Regions from separate parts of the Pseudomonas sp. L-22-4S-12 genome, predicted to be linked through region 2. Evidence: predicted binding sites of a transcription regulator. Region 2 holds the regulator's gene; each other region holds the start of a gene.
The links. The regulator sigma-54, encoded in region 2, starts transcription at its own class of promoters, with help from an activator protein. The targets are predictions, from matches to a motif close to ANTGGCATNNANNTTGCTNT.

Region 1 (4,761 bases), on a different contig from region 2:
AGCCCACATCAAGCAGCTCAAGGACGCCGGCAAGCTGATTGCCGAAGCCAAACTGCCGGCCGGCCTGAACGGCCACTTCATCGCCCCGGTGGCGTTCGAGATCGGCGGCATCCACGAGCTGAGCAAGGAACACTTCGGTCCGATCCTGCACGTGGTGCGCTTCCAGGCCAACGAACTGGATCAGGTGGTCGCGGCGATCAACGCCACCGGCTACGGCCTGACCCTCGGCGTGCACAGCCGCAACGAGGAAACCGCCAAGCGCATCGAGGCCCAGGCCCGCGTCGGCAACCTGTACGTCAACCGCAACCAGATCGGTGCGGTGGTCGGCGTGCAGCCGTTCGGCGGTTGCGGCCTGTCCGGCACCGGGCCGAAGGCCGGTGGCCCGAGCTACCTGCTGCGCTTCGCCAATGAGCGCACCACCTCGGTCAACACCACCGCGGTGGGCGGCAACGCCTCGCTGCTGTCGCTGGGCGACGCCGAGTAACCAGGCAGGACCAGGCGCCGGCCCCACAAGGGCCGGCGTCGTGCTGCGGAGCAACCCGCAGCCAACCGTCTCCGGGAGGGAGGCGGCGTGCAGGCAAGTGGATCAGGCCAACCATGTTTTTGGTCCGTCGCCCGTGGTGGCGGCGGCCATTGCAGCGCCCGCCACAAGCGGGCGGATTTGCCAACCCCGCTGCGGAGTAACCGCCGCGGCGTCATAAAAACAATCCAGAGGGTATTCCTCCCATGACAGCTAGCACTCCGATGCTGATCACCTTCGTGGTGTACATCGCCGCGATGGTCTTTATCGGCCTCTTCGCCTACTTGCGTACCAAGAACCTTTCCGACTACATCCTCGGTGGCCGCAGCCTCGGCAGCTTCGTCACCGCGCTGTCCGCCGGCGCCTCCGACATGAGCGGCTGGCTGCTGATGGGCCTGCCGGGCGCGGTGTACATGTCCGGCCTGTCCGAAGGCTGGATCGCCATCGGCCTGATCGTCGGCGCCTACCTCAACTGGCTGTTCGTCGCCGGCCGCCTGCGCGTGCAGACCGAGCACAACGGCAACGCCCTGACCCTGCCGGACTACTTCACCAACCGCTTCGAAGACAGCAGCCGCATCCTGCGCATCTTCTCCGCCCTGGTGATCCTGGTGTTCTTCACCATCTACTGCGCCTCGGGCGTGGTGGCCGGTGCGCGCCTGTTCGAAAGCACCTTCGGCATGAGCTACGAGACCGCCCTGTGGGCCGGCGCCGCAGCGACCATCGCCTACACCTTCATCGGTGGCTTCCTCGCGGTGAGCTGGACCGACACCGTGCAGGCCACCCTGATGATCTTCGCCCTGATCCTCGCTCCGGTGATGGTGATGGTGGCCACCGGCGGCATGGACAGCACCTTCGCTGCCATCGAGCTGCAGGACGCCACCAACTTCGACATGCTCAAGGGCGCCACCTTCGTCGGCGTGATCTCGCTGATGGCCTGGGGCCTGGGCTACTTCGGCCAGCCGCACATCCTGGCGCGCTTCATGGCCGCCGACTCGGTCAAGTCGATCCCGGCTGCCCGTCGCATCTCCATGACCTGGATGATCCTCTGCCTGGGCGGCGCCGTGGCCGTGGGCTTCTTCGGCATCGCCTACTTCTCCGCGCATCCGGACATGGCCGGCGCCGTGACCGAGAACCCGGAGCGGGTGTTCATCGAACTGGCCAAGATCCTGTTCAACCCCTGGATCGCCGGCGTGCTGCTGTCCGCCATCCTGGCCGCGGTGATGTCCACCCTGAGCTGCCAGCTGCTGGTCTGCTCCAGCGCCCTGACCGAAGACTTCTACAAGGCCTTCCTGCGCAAGAACGCCAGCCAGGTCGAACTGGTCTGGGTCGGCCGCGCCATGGTGCTGCTGGTGGCGCTGATCGCCATCGTCCTGGCTTCCAACCCGGATAACCGCGTACTGGGCCTGGTGTCCTATGCCTGGGCCGGCTTCGGTGCTGCCTTCGGTCCGGTGGTGATCCTCTCCCTGCTGTGGAAGGGCATGACCCGCAACGGCGCCCTGGCCGGCATGGTGGTCGGTGCGGTGACCGTGGTGGTGTGGAAGAACTGGATCGGCATGGGCCTGTACGAAATCATCCCGGGCTTCATCCTGGCCACCCTGGCCATCCTGGTGTTCAGCCGCATCGGCAACGGCCCGTCGAAAAGCATGCTCAAGCGCTTCGACGAAGCCGAGAAGGAATACCAGGACGCCCACATCTGATACCCCCAGGCGCGGCTGGCCGGTCGTCCAGCCGCTGCCTTAGTCCCGCCACAGGCCCAGTGCCTGCGGCGGGGCACCACGCACGACCCGATAGTGCTTTCCGGTCCACGTCTCCCGGCGTGGGCCGGTTTTTTTTGCCTGCGAAAAAGCCCCCAGCCCCATCCTCTGTGGGAGCGGCTTCAGCCGCGATGCTCTTGCATGCGCCACCATCTCCCATCGCGGCTAAAGCCGCTCCTACGCCGGTTTTACCTGCCGCCACGCGCCATCCGCCCCATCGATTCTTGTGGGAGCGGCTTACCCGCCGCTCCGCGCCGTCGCCATCGCTCTTCGTGGGAGCGGCTTCAGCCGCGAAGCTCTTGCATGGGCCACCACCTCTCATCGCGGCTAAAGCCGCTCCCACGCCGGGTTTACCTGCCGTTCCGCGCCGTCCAGCCCATCGCTCTTCGTGGGAGCGGCTTCAGCCGCGAAGCTCTTGCATGGGCCGCCACTTCCCATCGCGGCTAAAGCCGCTCCTACGCCGGGTTAGCTTCCCGCCCGCCGCAGCGCTCCAGCATGACCAGCCAACGCCTGCCACCGATTGGGGCGTGACCCGTTTTGGCGCCTGGATTAACGCCCCTAACTGGTGCGTGACCGCCTGGTCGAATGTACAAGCTATTGAAAATAAACAATAAAGTTCTATGGCACGGGCCTTGCGATGGTACAGACGACCAGGTGGCAAGGAGTACGGCATGGTCCGCACCTTTTTTAACGAGATGTACGAAGCGAGTGGCAGCGTCCGCCCGCATTACCGGGAATTTGCCCGCTGGCTGGCCGACACCCCGCAAGAGCTGCTGGCCCAGCGCAGGCGCGAAGCCGACCTGTTGTTCCACCGCGCCGGCATCACCTTCACCCTCTACGGCGACGAGCAGGGCACCGAGCGCCTGATCCCCTTCGACATCATCCCGCGCAGCATCCCCGCCAGCGAATGGCGCATCGTCGAAGCCGGCTGCATCCAGCGCGTGCAGGCGCTGAACATGTTCCTCGCCGACCTCTACCACGAGCAGCGCATCCTCAAGGCCGGCATCATCCCCGCCGAACAGGTGCTGGCCAACGAGGGCTATCAACTGGCCATGCAGGGCCTCGACCTGCACCGCGATATCTACGCGCACATCGCCGGGGTCGACCTGGTACGCGATGGCGACGGCACCTACTACGTGCTGGAAGACAACCTGCGCACCCCCAGCGGCGTCAGTTACATGCTCGAAGACCGCAAGATGATGATGCGCCTGTTCCCCGAGCTGTTCGCCATGCAGCGCGTGGCGCCCATCGACCACTACCCGAGCCTGCTGCTCGACACCCTGAAAAGCGCGAGCCCGCTGGACAACCCCAGCGTGGTGGTACTGACGCCGGGGCGCTTCAACAGCGCCTACTTCGAGCACGCCTTCCTCGCCCGCGAGATGGGCGTGGAACTGGTGGAGGGCGCCGACCTGTTCGTCCGTGACGACAAGGTATTCATGCGCACCACCGCCGGCCCGCAGGCGGTCGACGTGATCTACCGGCGGCTGGACGACGCCTTCCTCGACCCGCTGGCCTTCAACCCGGATTCCATGCTCGGCGTGCCGGGCCTGCTCTCGTCCTACCGCAGCGGCAACGTGGTGCTGGCCAACGCGGTGGGCACCGGGGTGGCGGACGACAAGTCGATCTACCCCTACGTCACCGACATGATCCGCTTCTACCTGGACGAGGAGCCGATCCTGAAAAACGTGCCGACCTGGCAGTGTCGCAAGCCCGAGGACCTGTCCCACGTGCTGGCCAACCTGCCTGAGCTGGTGGTCAAGGAAACCCAGGGCTCCGGCGGCTACGGCATGCTGGTCGGCCCGGCTGCGAGCAAGGCCGAGATCGAGGCCTTCCGCGCCCGCCTCAAGGCCAACCCGGCGGCCTACATCGCCCAGCCCACGCTGTGCCTGTCGACCTGCCCGACCTTCGTCGAGAGCGGCGTGGCGCCGCGCCATATCGACCTGCGCCCGTTCGTCCTGTCCGGCCGCGAAACCCGCCTGGTGCCCGGCGGACTGACCCGCGTGGCGCTGCGCGATGGCTCGCTGGTGGTCAACTCGTCGCAGGGCGGCGGGACCAAGGACACCTGGGTGGTCGAGGATTAAGGAAACCGCATCATGCTGAGCAGAACTGCCTCCGATCTGTACTGGATGTCGCGCTACCTGGAGCGCGCCGAGAACCTCGCGCGCATGCTCGACGTCAGCTATTCGCTGTCGCTGATGCCGCAGGACGGCCACGGCGACGGCCTCGACGAACTGGCCATGCCGCTGCTGATCACCGGCACCCTGGACCAATACCTGGAACGCCACGGGCAGATGCATGCCGAGCGCATGCTGCACTTCTTCGCCCTCGATGCGGACAACCCGGCGAGCATCTACTGCTGCCTGCAGGCCGCGCGCAGCAACGCTCACGCTGTGCGCGGGCGGATCACCGCGGACATGTGGGAGAACATCAACGCCACCTGGCTGGAGATGCGCGGCATCGCCGCCGAGGGCCTGGGCCGCTATGGCA
Region 2 (4,761 bases):
CGCATCCAGGCGCAGCACCGCACTGATGGGGGCGCTGCAGCCGGGCAGGCGACAGTGGGGAATGGCGATGCCGTTACCGAACCCGGTGGAACCGAGTTTTTCACGGGCAATCAGGCTTTCGAAGATGTCCTGCGAGTCGAGGTCGGGCAGTTCGCGCGCGACCAGGTTGGCAATCTGTTCGAGGACGCGCTTCTTACTGCCGCCCGGCACGTTCACCAGGGAACGGCCGGCGGTCAGGATATTTTCAAGTCGGATCATGGGTGGGGGATGTCAGCGGGCTGTCGCGCCTTGCAGGCGGCCGAGCTGCTTTTCCTTGTGTTTGATCAGTTGGCGGTCGAGTTTGTCGGCGAGCAGGTCGATCGCCGCATACATGTCGTCGTGTTCGGCGTTGGCGACTACTTCGCCGCCTGCAACATGCAGGGTCGCCTCGATTTTCTGCTTGAGCTTCTCGACTGCCATGGTCACCTGCACGTTGGTGATCTTGTCGAAATGGCGTTCCAGTCGGCTGAGTTTTTCCCCGACATAGTCACGCAGGGCGTCGGTCACATCCAGTTGATGTCCACTGATGTTGACTTGCATACCGCTTCTCCTTGTTGCCTTGTGTAAGAGACAGGCTAGCGGGCCTGCCACCGTAACACTCTGGCGTGAGAAGGCTTTTGCAGAACTGTCCTGCAGTCCCCCCGCGGGGCAGGGCGCATGGCGCGTATCCAGTTTTGCAAAAGCCTTCCCTCAGTGCCGCGTCACAGCAGTCGCGTCTATGACTAGATCAACCGCTTGCGTTCGCTCGAAGGCGCTATCCCGAGGGATTCGCGGTATTTGGCGACGGTGCGACGGGCTACCTGAATGCCCTGTGCTTCCAGTAAACCAGCGATCTTGCTGTCACTCAATGGCTTTTTCGCGTTTTCCGCGGCGACCAGTTTTTTGATGATGGCGCGGATCGCCGTCGACGAGCATTCGCCGCCTTCCGAGGTGCTGACGTGGCTGGAGAAGAAGTATTTCAGCTCGTAAATACCGCGCGGGGTGTGCATGAATTTCTGCGTGGTGACCCGCGAGATGGTCGACTCGTGCATGCCCACCGCCTCGGCGATGTCGTGCAGGACCAGCGGCTTCATCGCCTCGTCGCCGTACTCGAGAAAGCCGCGCTGGTGCTCGACGATCTGCGAGGCGACCTTCATCAGGGTTTCGTTGCGGCTCTGCAGGCTCTTGATGAACCAGCGCGCTTCCTGCAGCTGGTTGCGCATGAAGGTGTTGTCGGCACTGGAGTCGGCGCGTTTGACGAAGCCGGCGTACTGCGCGTTGACCCGCAGGCGCGGCACCGCTTCCTGATTGAGCTCCACCAGCCAGCGCTCGTTGTGCTTGCGCACGATCACGTCCGGTACCACGTATTCCGGCTCGCTGGCTTCGATCTGCGAGCCGGGACGCGGGTTGAGGCTCTGGATCAGCTCGATGACCTGGCGCAGCTCGTCTTCCTTGAGCTTCATGCGCCGCATCAGCTGGCTGTAGTCGCGGCTGCCGAGCAGGTCGAGGTGGTCGCCGGCCAGGCGCTGGGCCTCGCTCAGCCAGGGCGTGCTGGCCGGCAGCTGGCGCAGCTGCAGAAGCAGGCATTCGCGCAGGTCGCGGGCGCCGACCCCGGCCGGGTCGAAGTTCTGGATGCGGTGCAGGACGGCTTCGACTTCGTCCAGCTCGACGTCCATTTCCGGGTCGAAGGCCTCGACGATTTCCTCGAGCGACTCCTCCAGATAGCCCTGGTCGTTGATGCAGTCGATCAGGGTCACGGCGATCAGGCGGTCGGTGTCCGACATCGGCGCCAGGTTCAGTTGCCACAGCAGATGGGTCTGCAGGCTCTCGCCGGCGGAGGTGCGGGTGGTGAAGTCCCACTCGTCATCGTCGTTGCTCGGCAGGCTGCTGGCGCTGGTCTGGTAGACGTCTTCCCAGGCGGTATCGACCGGCAGCTCGCTGGGGATGCGTTCGTTCCACTCGCCGTCCTCGATGGCATCGGCGGGCGTGCTGTTGGTTTCCTGGTAGGTGTCCTGGGGCGCGGCCTGGGTGTTCTGTTCTTCGCCGTCGGCCAGCGGATCGCTGTTGTCGAAGTCTTCGCCGTCTTCCTGGCGTTCCAGCATGGGGTTGGATTCCAGGGCTTCCTGGATTTCCTGCTGCAGGTCCAGGGTGGACAGCTGGAGGAGGCGAATGGCTTGTTGCAGCTGCGGTGTCATCGTCAGCTGCTGGCCCATCTTGAGGACTAGCGAAGGTTTCATGGCAGGAAGCTTTGCACCTTATTTGCCGGCGCAGTCGCGCCATTCACTACAGGGCGCCGGGGCGCCGCCAATAAGCAAATTATATGCCTGAAACTGGCGGCTTTGCCTAGGCTTGACAACATCCGTGTAGTGCGGCGACGCCTGCATCAGAGGCGGAATTCGTGCCCGAGGTAGACTTCTTTAACCAGCTGGTTGGCCAGGATGCTTTCGGCATCGCCTTCGGCGATCAGTTGGCCGTCATTAACAATGTAGGCGGTCTCGCAGATGTCGAGGGTCTCGCGCACGTTGTGGTCGGTGATCAGCACACCGATGCCCTTGGCCTTGAGGTGATGGATGATCTGCTTGATGTCGCCGACCGAGATCGGGTCGACGCCAGCGAAGGGTTCGTCGAGCAGGATGAACTTGGGTTCGGTGGCCAGGGCGCGGGCGATTTCCACGCGCCGGCGTTCGCCGCCGGACAGGCTCATGCCGAGGTTGTCGCGGATGTGGCTGATGTGGAACTCCTGCAGCAGGCTCTCCAGGGCGGCGCGGCGGCCGGCGCGGTCGAGATCCTTGCGGGTTTCCAGGATGGCCATGATGTTGTCGGCTACCGTCAGCTTGCGGAAGATCGAGGCTTCCTGTGGCAGGTAGCCGATGCCGACGCGGGCGCGGCCATGCATGGGCTGGTGGCTGACGTCGAGATCGTCGATCAGCACGCGGCCCTGGTCGGCCTGCACCAGGCCGACGATCATGTAGAAACAGGTGGTCTTGCCGGCGCCGTTGGGACCGAGCAGGCCGACGATCTGGCCGCTGTCGATGGACAGGCTGACGTCGCGTACCACCTGGCGGCCCTTGTAGCTTTTGGCCAAATGCTGGGCTTTGAGGGTTGCCATTACTGCGCTTGCTCCGGCTGGCCGGTTTTCTTGCGCGGCTGGATGACCATGTCGATGCGTGGGCGCGGCGCGCTCAGGGCGGCGCCAGTGGCGCGGCCGGCGTTGACGATCTGGCGCTGGGTGTCATAGACGATCTTCTCGCCTTCGAAGGTGTTGCCTTCCTGGATTACCTTGGCCTGGTCTATCAGTACGATGCGCTCGTTGCTGGCGAAGTACTGGATGGTCAGGCCGTAGGCCTTGACGATTTCCTTGTCCACGGCGGGTTTCTGCTCGTAGTAGGCCGGTTTGCCCACCGAGGTGAAGACTTCGACGTCGCCGTTGGCATCCTGGGTGATGGTCACGGTGTCGCCGGTGATCTTCAGGGTGCCCTGGGTGATCACCACGCCGCCGCGGTACACCGCCACGCCTTGCTTGTCGTCCAGTTCGGCGCTGTCGGCCTGGACCCGGATCGGTTGCTCGCGGTCGCTGGGCAGGGCCCAGGTGCTGGCGCTTCCGAGCGCGGCACCGAGGCTGATGAGCAATAGGGGGAGGGTCCGGAGGGGGAAACTGTTAACGAGCCTCATGCTGGCCTCTTACGTTGGACAGCAGGAGGATCCGGCCGTCATTCATGTACGCTTTCATTCCTTGTGCCGTGGTCACCCCGTTGGCGGCCTCGATTCTAACGGCTTGCCGGGTTTGCGCATATTCCTCATCCGGAAATACGGTCATCCGGCTGCTGGTGATCACGGTGGGGCGGCCTTTGGCATCGGTGCGCGCCACGCGCACGTCATCGATCAGTTCGACTTGCTTGCCTTGCGGCGCCACTTCGCCCCGCGCGCTCTGCACGTGCCAGGGGTAGGCGCTGCCGCGGTACAGTTGCAGGTCCGGCTGGCTCAGCAGGGTGATGTCGCTGGCCTTGATATGTTCCAGCTTGTCGGTGGTCATCTCGTACTGCAGCTGACCGTCTTCCTGGTATTGCAGGGTGCGCGCATTGACCACGTAGAAGTCGATGGTGCTGTCGCTTTCGCCAACGGTCGGCTTGTCCAGGAAGCTTTCCGGGCGGATGTTCCAGTAGCCGATCGCGCCCAGCAGGGCGGCGATCAGGCCGTAGATCAGGAGTTGTCGCTGTTTGGCCGGCATGGCTGATCCTAGAGGTAGGCGGTTTGGGCGGCTTCGAGGCTGCCCTGGGCGCGCATGATCAATTCGCAGAATTCGCGCGCCGCGCCTTCGCCGCCGCGTGCCGCGGTGACGCCGTGGGCGTGCTGGCGGACGAAGCCGTCGGCGCTGGCCACGGCCATGCCCAGGCCGACCCGGCGGATGACCGGCAGGTCGGGCAGGTCGTCACCCAGGTAGGCGACTTGCTCGTAGCTTAGTCCGAGCTCGCCGAGCAGTTCGTCGAGCACCACCAGCTTGTCTTCGCGGCCCTGGTACAGGTGCTGGATGCCGAGGTTCTGCGCGCGGCGCTCGACCACCGGGGTCTTGCGCCCGCTGATGATGGCGGTGCGCACTCCGGAGTTGATCAGCATCTTGATGCCGTGGCCGTCGAGGGTGTTGAAGGTCTTGAACTCGCTGCCATCGGTGAGGAAGTACAGGCGGCCGTCGGTCAGTACGCCGTCGACATCGAAGATGGCCAGTTTGATGGCCTTGGCGCGCTG
Region 3 (4,761 bases), 1.1 Mb from region 2:
GCAGGATGACCCCGGCCAGCGCGGCGGTGGCGCCGGCCAGGTGGACGATGCCGGAGCCGGCGAAGTCCTTGAAACCGGCCTGCTTGAGGAAGCCGCCACCCCAGGTCCAGTAGCCTTCCACCGGATAGATGATCGAGCACATGACCAGGGCGAAGGCCAGGAAGGCCCACAGCTTCATGCGCTCGGCCACCGCGCCGGAGACGATCGACATGGCCGTGGCGACGAACACCACCTGGAAGAAGAAGTCGGCGCGCTTGGCGTAATAGGGTGCGCCCTCGCCACCGGCGGCGACGGTTTCGAGCGCATGCTCGCTGCCGATCAGGAAACCGAAATTGGGTATCGCGCCGCCTGCCGCGCCGCCATACATCAGGTAGTAGCCCACCAGCAGGTACATCACGCAGGCCAGGGCGTAGAGCACGATGTTCTTGGTGAGGATTTCCGCGGTGTTCTTCGCGCGGACCAGGCCGGATTCGAGCATGGCGAAGCCTGCCGCCATCCACATCACCAGGGCCCCGCAAATCAGCAGGTAGAAAGTGTCCAGCGCATACTGCAGGGGAATCAGTGCCGTGCTTTCCATGAAGTACTCCGTTGTACCGTTGCACAGTGCGCCGCCGTTGGCGCAGAAAGAAAAACGCCCGGCGGACCGGGCGTTTTGCACATCGTCGGGGCTTACAGGTTGTAGCCGCGCTCGTTGTGCTCGGAGAGGTCGAGACCGACGGTCTCGGCTTCTTCGCTGACCCGCAGGCCCATCACCAGGTCCAGCACTTTCAGGATCACGAAGGTGACCACGGCGGTGTAGATCACGGTGAAGGCAACACCCTTGAACTGGATGAACAGCTGCGCGCCGATGTCTTCCACGGTGCCGAAGCCGCCCAGGGCCGGAGCCGCGAACACGCCGGTCAGCAGGGCGCCGACGATGCCGCCGATGCCATGCACGCCGAAGGCGTCCAGGGAGTCGTCGTAGCCCAGCTTGCGCTTGAGGCTGGTGGCGCAGAAGAAGCAGATCACGCCAGCGGACAGACCGATCACGATGGCACCCATCGGGCCGGCGGTGCCGGCAGCCGGGGTGATGGCGACCAGACCGGCGACCACACCGGAAGCGATGCCCAGGGCGCTCGGCTTACCGTGAGTGATCCACTCGGCGCCCATCCAGCCCAGGGCGGCGGCGGCGGTGGCGATCTGGGTGACCAGCATGGCCATGCCGGCAGTGCCGTTGGCGGCAATCGCGGAGCCGGCGTTGAAGCCGAACCAGCCGACCCACAGCATCGCCGCGCCGACCAGGGTGTAGCCCAGGTTGTGCGGAGCCATGGCGGTGGTCGGGAAGCCCTTGCGCTTGCCCAGTACCAGGCAGGCCACCAGACCGGCGATACCGGCGTTGATGTGCACCACGGTGCCGCCGGCGAAGTCCAGCACGCCCCAGTCCCACATCAGGCCGCCGTTGCCGGACCAGACCATGTGCGCGATCGGTGCGTAGACCAGGGTGAACCACACGGCCATGAAGATCAGCATGGCGGAGAACTTCATGCGCTCGGCGAAAGCACCGACGATCAGGGCCGGGGTGATGATGGCGAAGGTCATCTGGAAGGTGATGAACACGCTTTCCGGGAAGGCGCCGATCAGGCTGCTCGGGCTCAGGCCGCTGAGGAAGGCCTTGGACAGGCCGCCGACGAAGGAGTTGAAGTTGACAACGCCCTGTTCCATGCCGGTGGTGTCGAACGCGATGCTGTAGCCGTAGACGACCCACAGGATGCTGATCAGGCCGGTAATGGCGAAGCACTGCATCATCACCGAGAGGATGTTCTTCGAGCGGACCATGCCGCCGTAGAACAGCGCCAGCCCCGGGATGGTCATGAGCAGCACCAGAATGGTGGCGGTCAGCATCCAGGCGGTGTCGCCGGAGTTGAGGACAACCTCGTCAGCCATGGCCAGGCCAGGGGTTACGAGGGACAACAGGGCTCCTAGCCCTGCGATCTTACGCAGAGTCATGTGTTTTTCTCCTGGGGCGTGTGGGGTTCTGAGGCTTAAACTGCGTCGGTGCCGGTTTCGCCGGTACGGATGCGGATGGCCTGTTCCAGATTGACGACGAAGATCTTGCCGTCACCGATCTTGCCAGTGTTGGCCGCCTTGGTGATCGCCTCGATGACCCGATCCAGCTGATCGTCGGCAATCGCCACGTCGATCTTCACCTTGGGCAGGAAATCCACCACGTATTCCGCGCCACGGTACAGCTCGGTGTGGCCCTTCTGCCGACCGAAGCCTTTGACTTCGGTGACGGTGATGCCCTGCACGCCGATCTCCGACAGCGACTCGCGCACGTCGTCCAGCTTGAACGGCTTGATGATGGCAGTGACTAGCTTCATTAAACTCTCTCCCGTATTTGGTGGACTTGCCCCAGGAAGAACAAACCCGGCTCAAGTCTAAGCGCAGTACCTGGCTTTTGAAACGAATCAGCCACTTCAGTCGCAACCCGGCCGATACCAACCAACCGCATGCAGCGAAGCATTTCCCCCGCCTCACTCTGCGCACCGGTACTGCATCGGTGCACGCGTCACCAGTCACTAAGCAGAAAGCTTGCCAGCTCTGATAAAAGCCTGTTTTTCATGCAGTTAGCCCGGTATCCGAGGTTTTCCGGCCATCTGACCAACGGGTCATTGCACAACAACGGTGCAGTGTGCGCCCCGTGCATGGTCAATAACCGTGCACCGCAGTGCGACAATAAGCGGCAGCGGCCTGCGTGCTACACTGCCGGCCATCTGCAACCGGAACTTTCGCCATGCTGCCGCCCAAAGCCCTGCTCGACGCCCTGACCAGCCACGCCTCCCGCCTGTTCAACGGCGACACGCCGCTGCCCCGCAGCGAGTTCGAGGCGCAGTTCAAGGTCCTGCTGCAGAGCGCGTTCGGCAAGCTGGACCTGGTCAGCCGCGACGAGTTCGACAGCCAGATGGTCGTCCTGGCGCGCACCCGCGCCCGCCTGGAAGCGCTGGAGGCCAAGGTGGCCGCGCTGGAGTCGCAGCAAACCCCGCCCGCCGACTGATCGCCGATCAGCGGCCGGCGACCTGATCAAGGAGTGATCATGTCCCTGGCCATCGTCCACAGCCGCGCCCAGGTCGGCGTCGAAGCGCCACCGGTTACCGTCGAGGCCCACCTGGCCAACGGCCTGCCGAGCATGGCCCTGGTCGGCCTGCCCGAGACCGCGGTGAAGGAAAGCAAGGACCGCGTGCGCAGCGCCATCCTCAATTCCGGCTTCGACTTCCCGCCGCGGCGCATCACCCTCAACCTGGCACCGGCCGACCTACCCAAGGATGGCGGGCGTTTCGACCTGGCCATCGCCCTCGGCGTGCTCGCCGCCAGTGCACAGATTCCCGCCGCCAGCCTGGACCACCTCGAGTGCCTCGGCGAACTGGCGCTGTCCGGCGCCGTGCGCCCGGTTCAAGGCGTATTGCCCGCCGCCCTGGCCGCCCGCGCCGCCGGACGCACCTTAGTGGTGCCGAGCGCCAATGCCGAGGAAGCCTGCCTGGCCTCCGGCCTCAGCGTGCTGGCGGTCGACCACCTGCTGCAGCTCGCCGCCCACCTCAACGGCCACACCCCGCTGGCGCCCTACCAGGCCGGCGGCCTGCTGCGCACCTGCACGCCCTACCCGGATCTGGCCGAAGTGCAGGGCCAGCTGGCGGCCAAGCGCGCCCTGCTGATCGCCGCCAGCGGCGGCCATAACCTGCTGTTCACCGGGCCGCCGGGCACCGGCAAGACCCTGCTGGCCAGCCGCCTGCCCGGCCTGCTGCCGCCACTCGATGAAGAGGAAGCCCTGCAGGTGGCCGCCATCCACTCGGTGGCCAGCCAGACGCCCCTGGCGCACTGGCCGCAACGGCCGTTCCGACAGCCCCATCACAGTGCATCCGGCCCGGCCCTGGTCGGCGGCGGCAGTCGCCCGCAGCCGGGGGAGATCACCCTGGCCCACCAGGGAGTCTTGTTTTTAGACGAGTTGCCGGAGTTCGATCGCAAGGTGCTGGAGGTGCTGCGCGAGCCCCTGGAAAGCGGGCAGATAGTGATTGCCCGGGCGCGCGACCGGGTGCGCTTCCCGGCGCGCTTCCAGCTGGTGGCGGCGATGAACCCCTGCCCCTGCGGTTACCTGGGCGACCCGGCCGGGCGCTGCCGCTGCACCCCAGAGCAGATCCAGCGCTACCGCGGCAAGTTGTCCGGGCCGCTGCTCGACCGCATCGACCTGCACCTCACCGTGGCCCGCGAAAGCACCGTGCTGCATGCCGGTGGCGAAGCCGGCCAGGACAGCGCCAGCGTCGCCGCCCGGGTGGCCGCCGCGCGCCGCCTGCAAGTGCAGCGCCAGGGCTGCGCCAATGCCTTTCTCGACCTGCCGGGCCTGCGCCTGCACTGCCCGCTGCAGGCCGACGACCAGCGCTGGCTGGAAGGCGCCTGCGAACGCCTCAACCTGTCGCTGCGCGCCGCCCACCGCCTGCTCAAGGTGGCGCGCACCCTGGCCGACCTGCAGGAAGTCGAACAGATCGGCCGTGCGCACCTGGCCGAGGCCCTGCAGTACCGTCCGGCTGCCGGCTAAGCCGGTGTGACGCGCTGTACCTGCGGCAACTGCATCGCCGCCACTTCGGCGAGCAGGAAATCCCGCAGCCGGCGCAGGCGCTCTTCACCGCGCCGACCGCGCGGCCAGACCAGGTAGTAGCTGTCGCCGCTGGGCACCGCGCTGGGCCAGGGTAGGCCGAGGCGACCCTGGGCGACGTCCTCGGCGATCATCAC

Region 1: the regulator sigma-54 is predicted to act here: its motif matches at 2,894-2,913, upstream of F3I16_RS08765 (circularly permuted type 2 ATP-grasp protein).
Region 3: the regulator sigma-54 is predicted to act here: its motif matches at 2,560-2,579, upstream of glnK (P-II family nitrogen regulator).

What each region holds. Positions count from the first base shown of each region.
Region 1 is NZ_WELL01000002.1:462,220-466,980, forward strand. Features, by position in the region: gene putA (bifunctional proline dehydrogenase/L-glutamate gamma-semialdehyde dehydrogenase PutA) at 1-484, shown strand, start outside; gene putP (sodium/proline symporter PutP) at 727-2,217, shown strand; gene F3I16_RS08765 (circularly permuted type 2 ATP-grasp protein) at 2,946-4,355, shown strand; gene F3I16_RS08770 (alpha-E domain-containing protein) at 4,368-4,761, shown strand, end outside.
Region 2 is NZ_WELL01000001.1:1,310,094-1,314,854, forward strand. Features, by position in the region: gene ptsN (PTS IIA-like nitrogen regulatory protein PtsN) at 1-258, opposite strand, end outside; gene hpf (ribosome hibernation-promoting factor, HPF/YfiA family) at 271-579, opposite strand; gene F3I16_RS05915 (RNA polymerase factor sigma-54) at 762-2,255, opposite strand; gene lptB (LPS export ABC transporter ATP-binding protein) at 2,402-3,127, opposite strand; gene lptA (lipopolysaccharide transport periplasmic protein LptA) at 3,127-3,690, opposite strand; gene lptC (LPS export ABC transporter periplasmic protein LptC) at 3,677-4,246, opposite strand; gene F3I16_RS05935 (HAD family hydrolase) at 4,255-4,761, opposite strand, start outside.
Region 3 is NZ_WELL01000001.1:170,722-175,482, forward strand. Features, by position in the region: gene F3I16_RS00800 (ammonium transporter) at 1-577, opposite strand, end outside; gene F3I16_RS00805 (ammonium transporter) at 670-1,986, opposite strand; gene glnK (P-II family nitrogen regulator) at 2,022-2,360, opposite strand; gene F3I16_RS00815 (accessory factor UbiK family protein) at 2,774-3,034, shown strand; gene F3I16_RS00820 (YifB family Mg chelatase-like AAA ATPase) at 3,074-4,567, shown strand; gene F3I16_RS00825 (LysR substrate-binding domain-containing protein) at 4,564-4,761, opposite strand, start outside.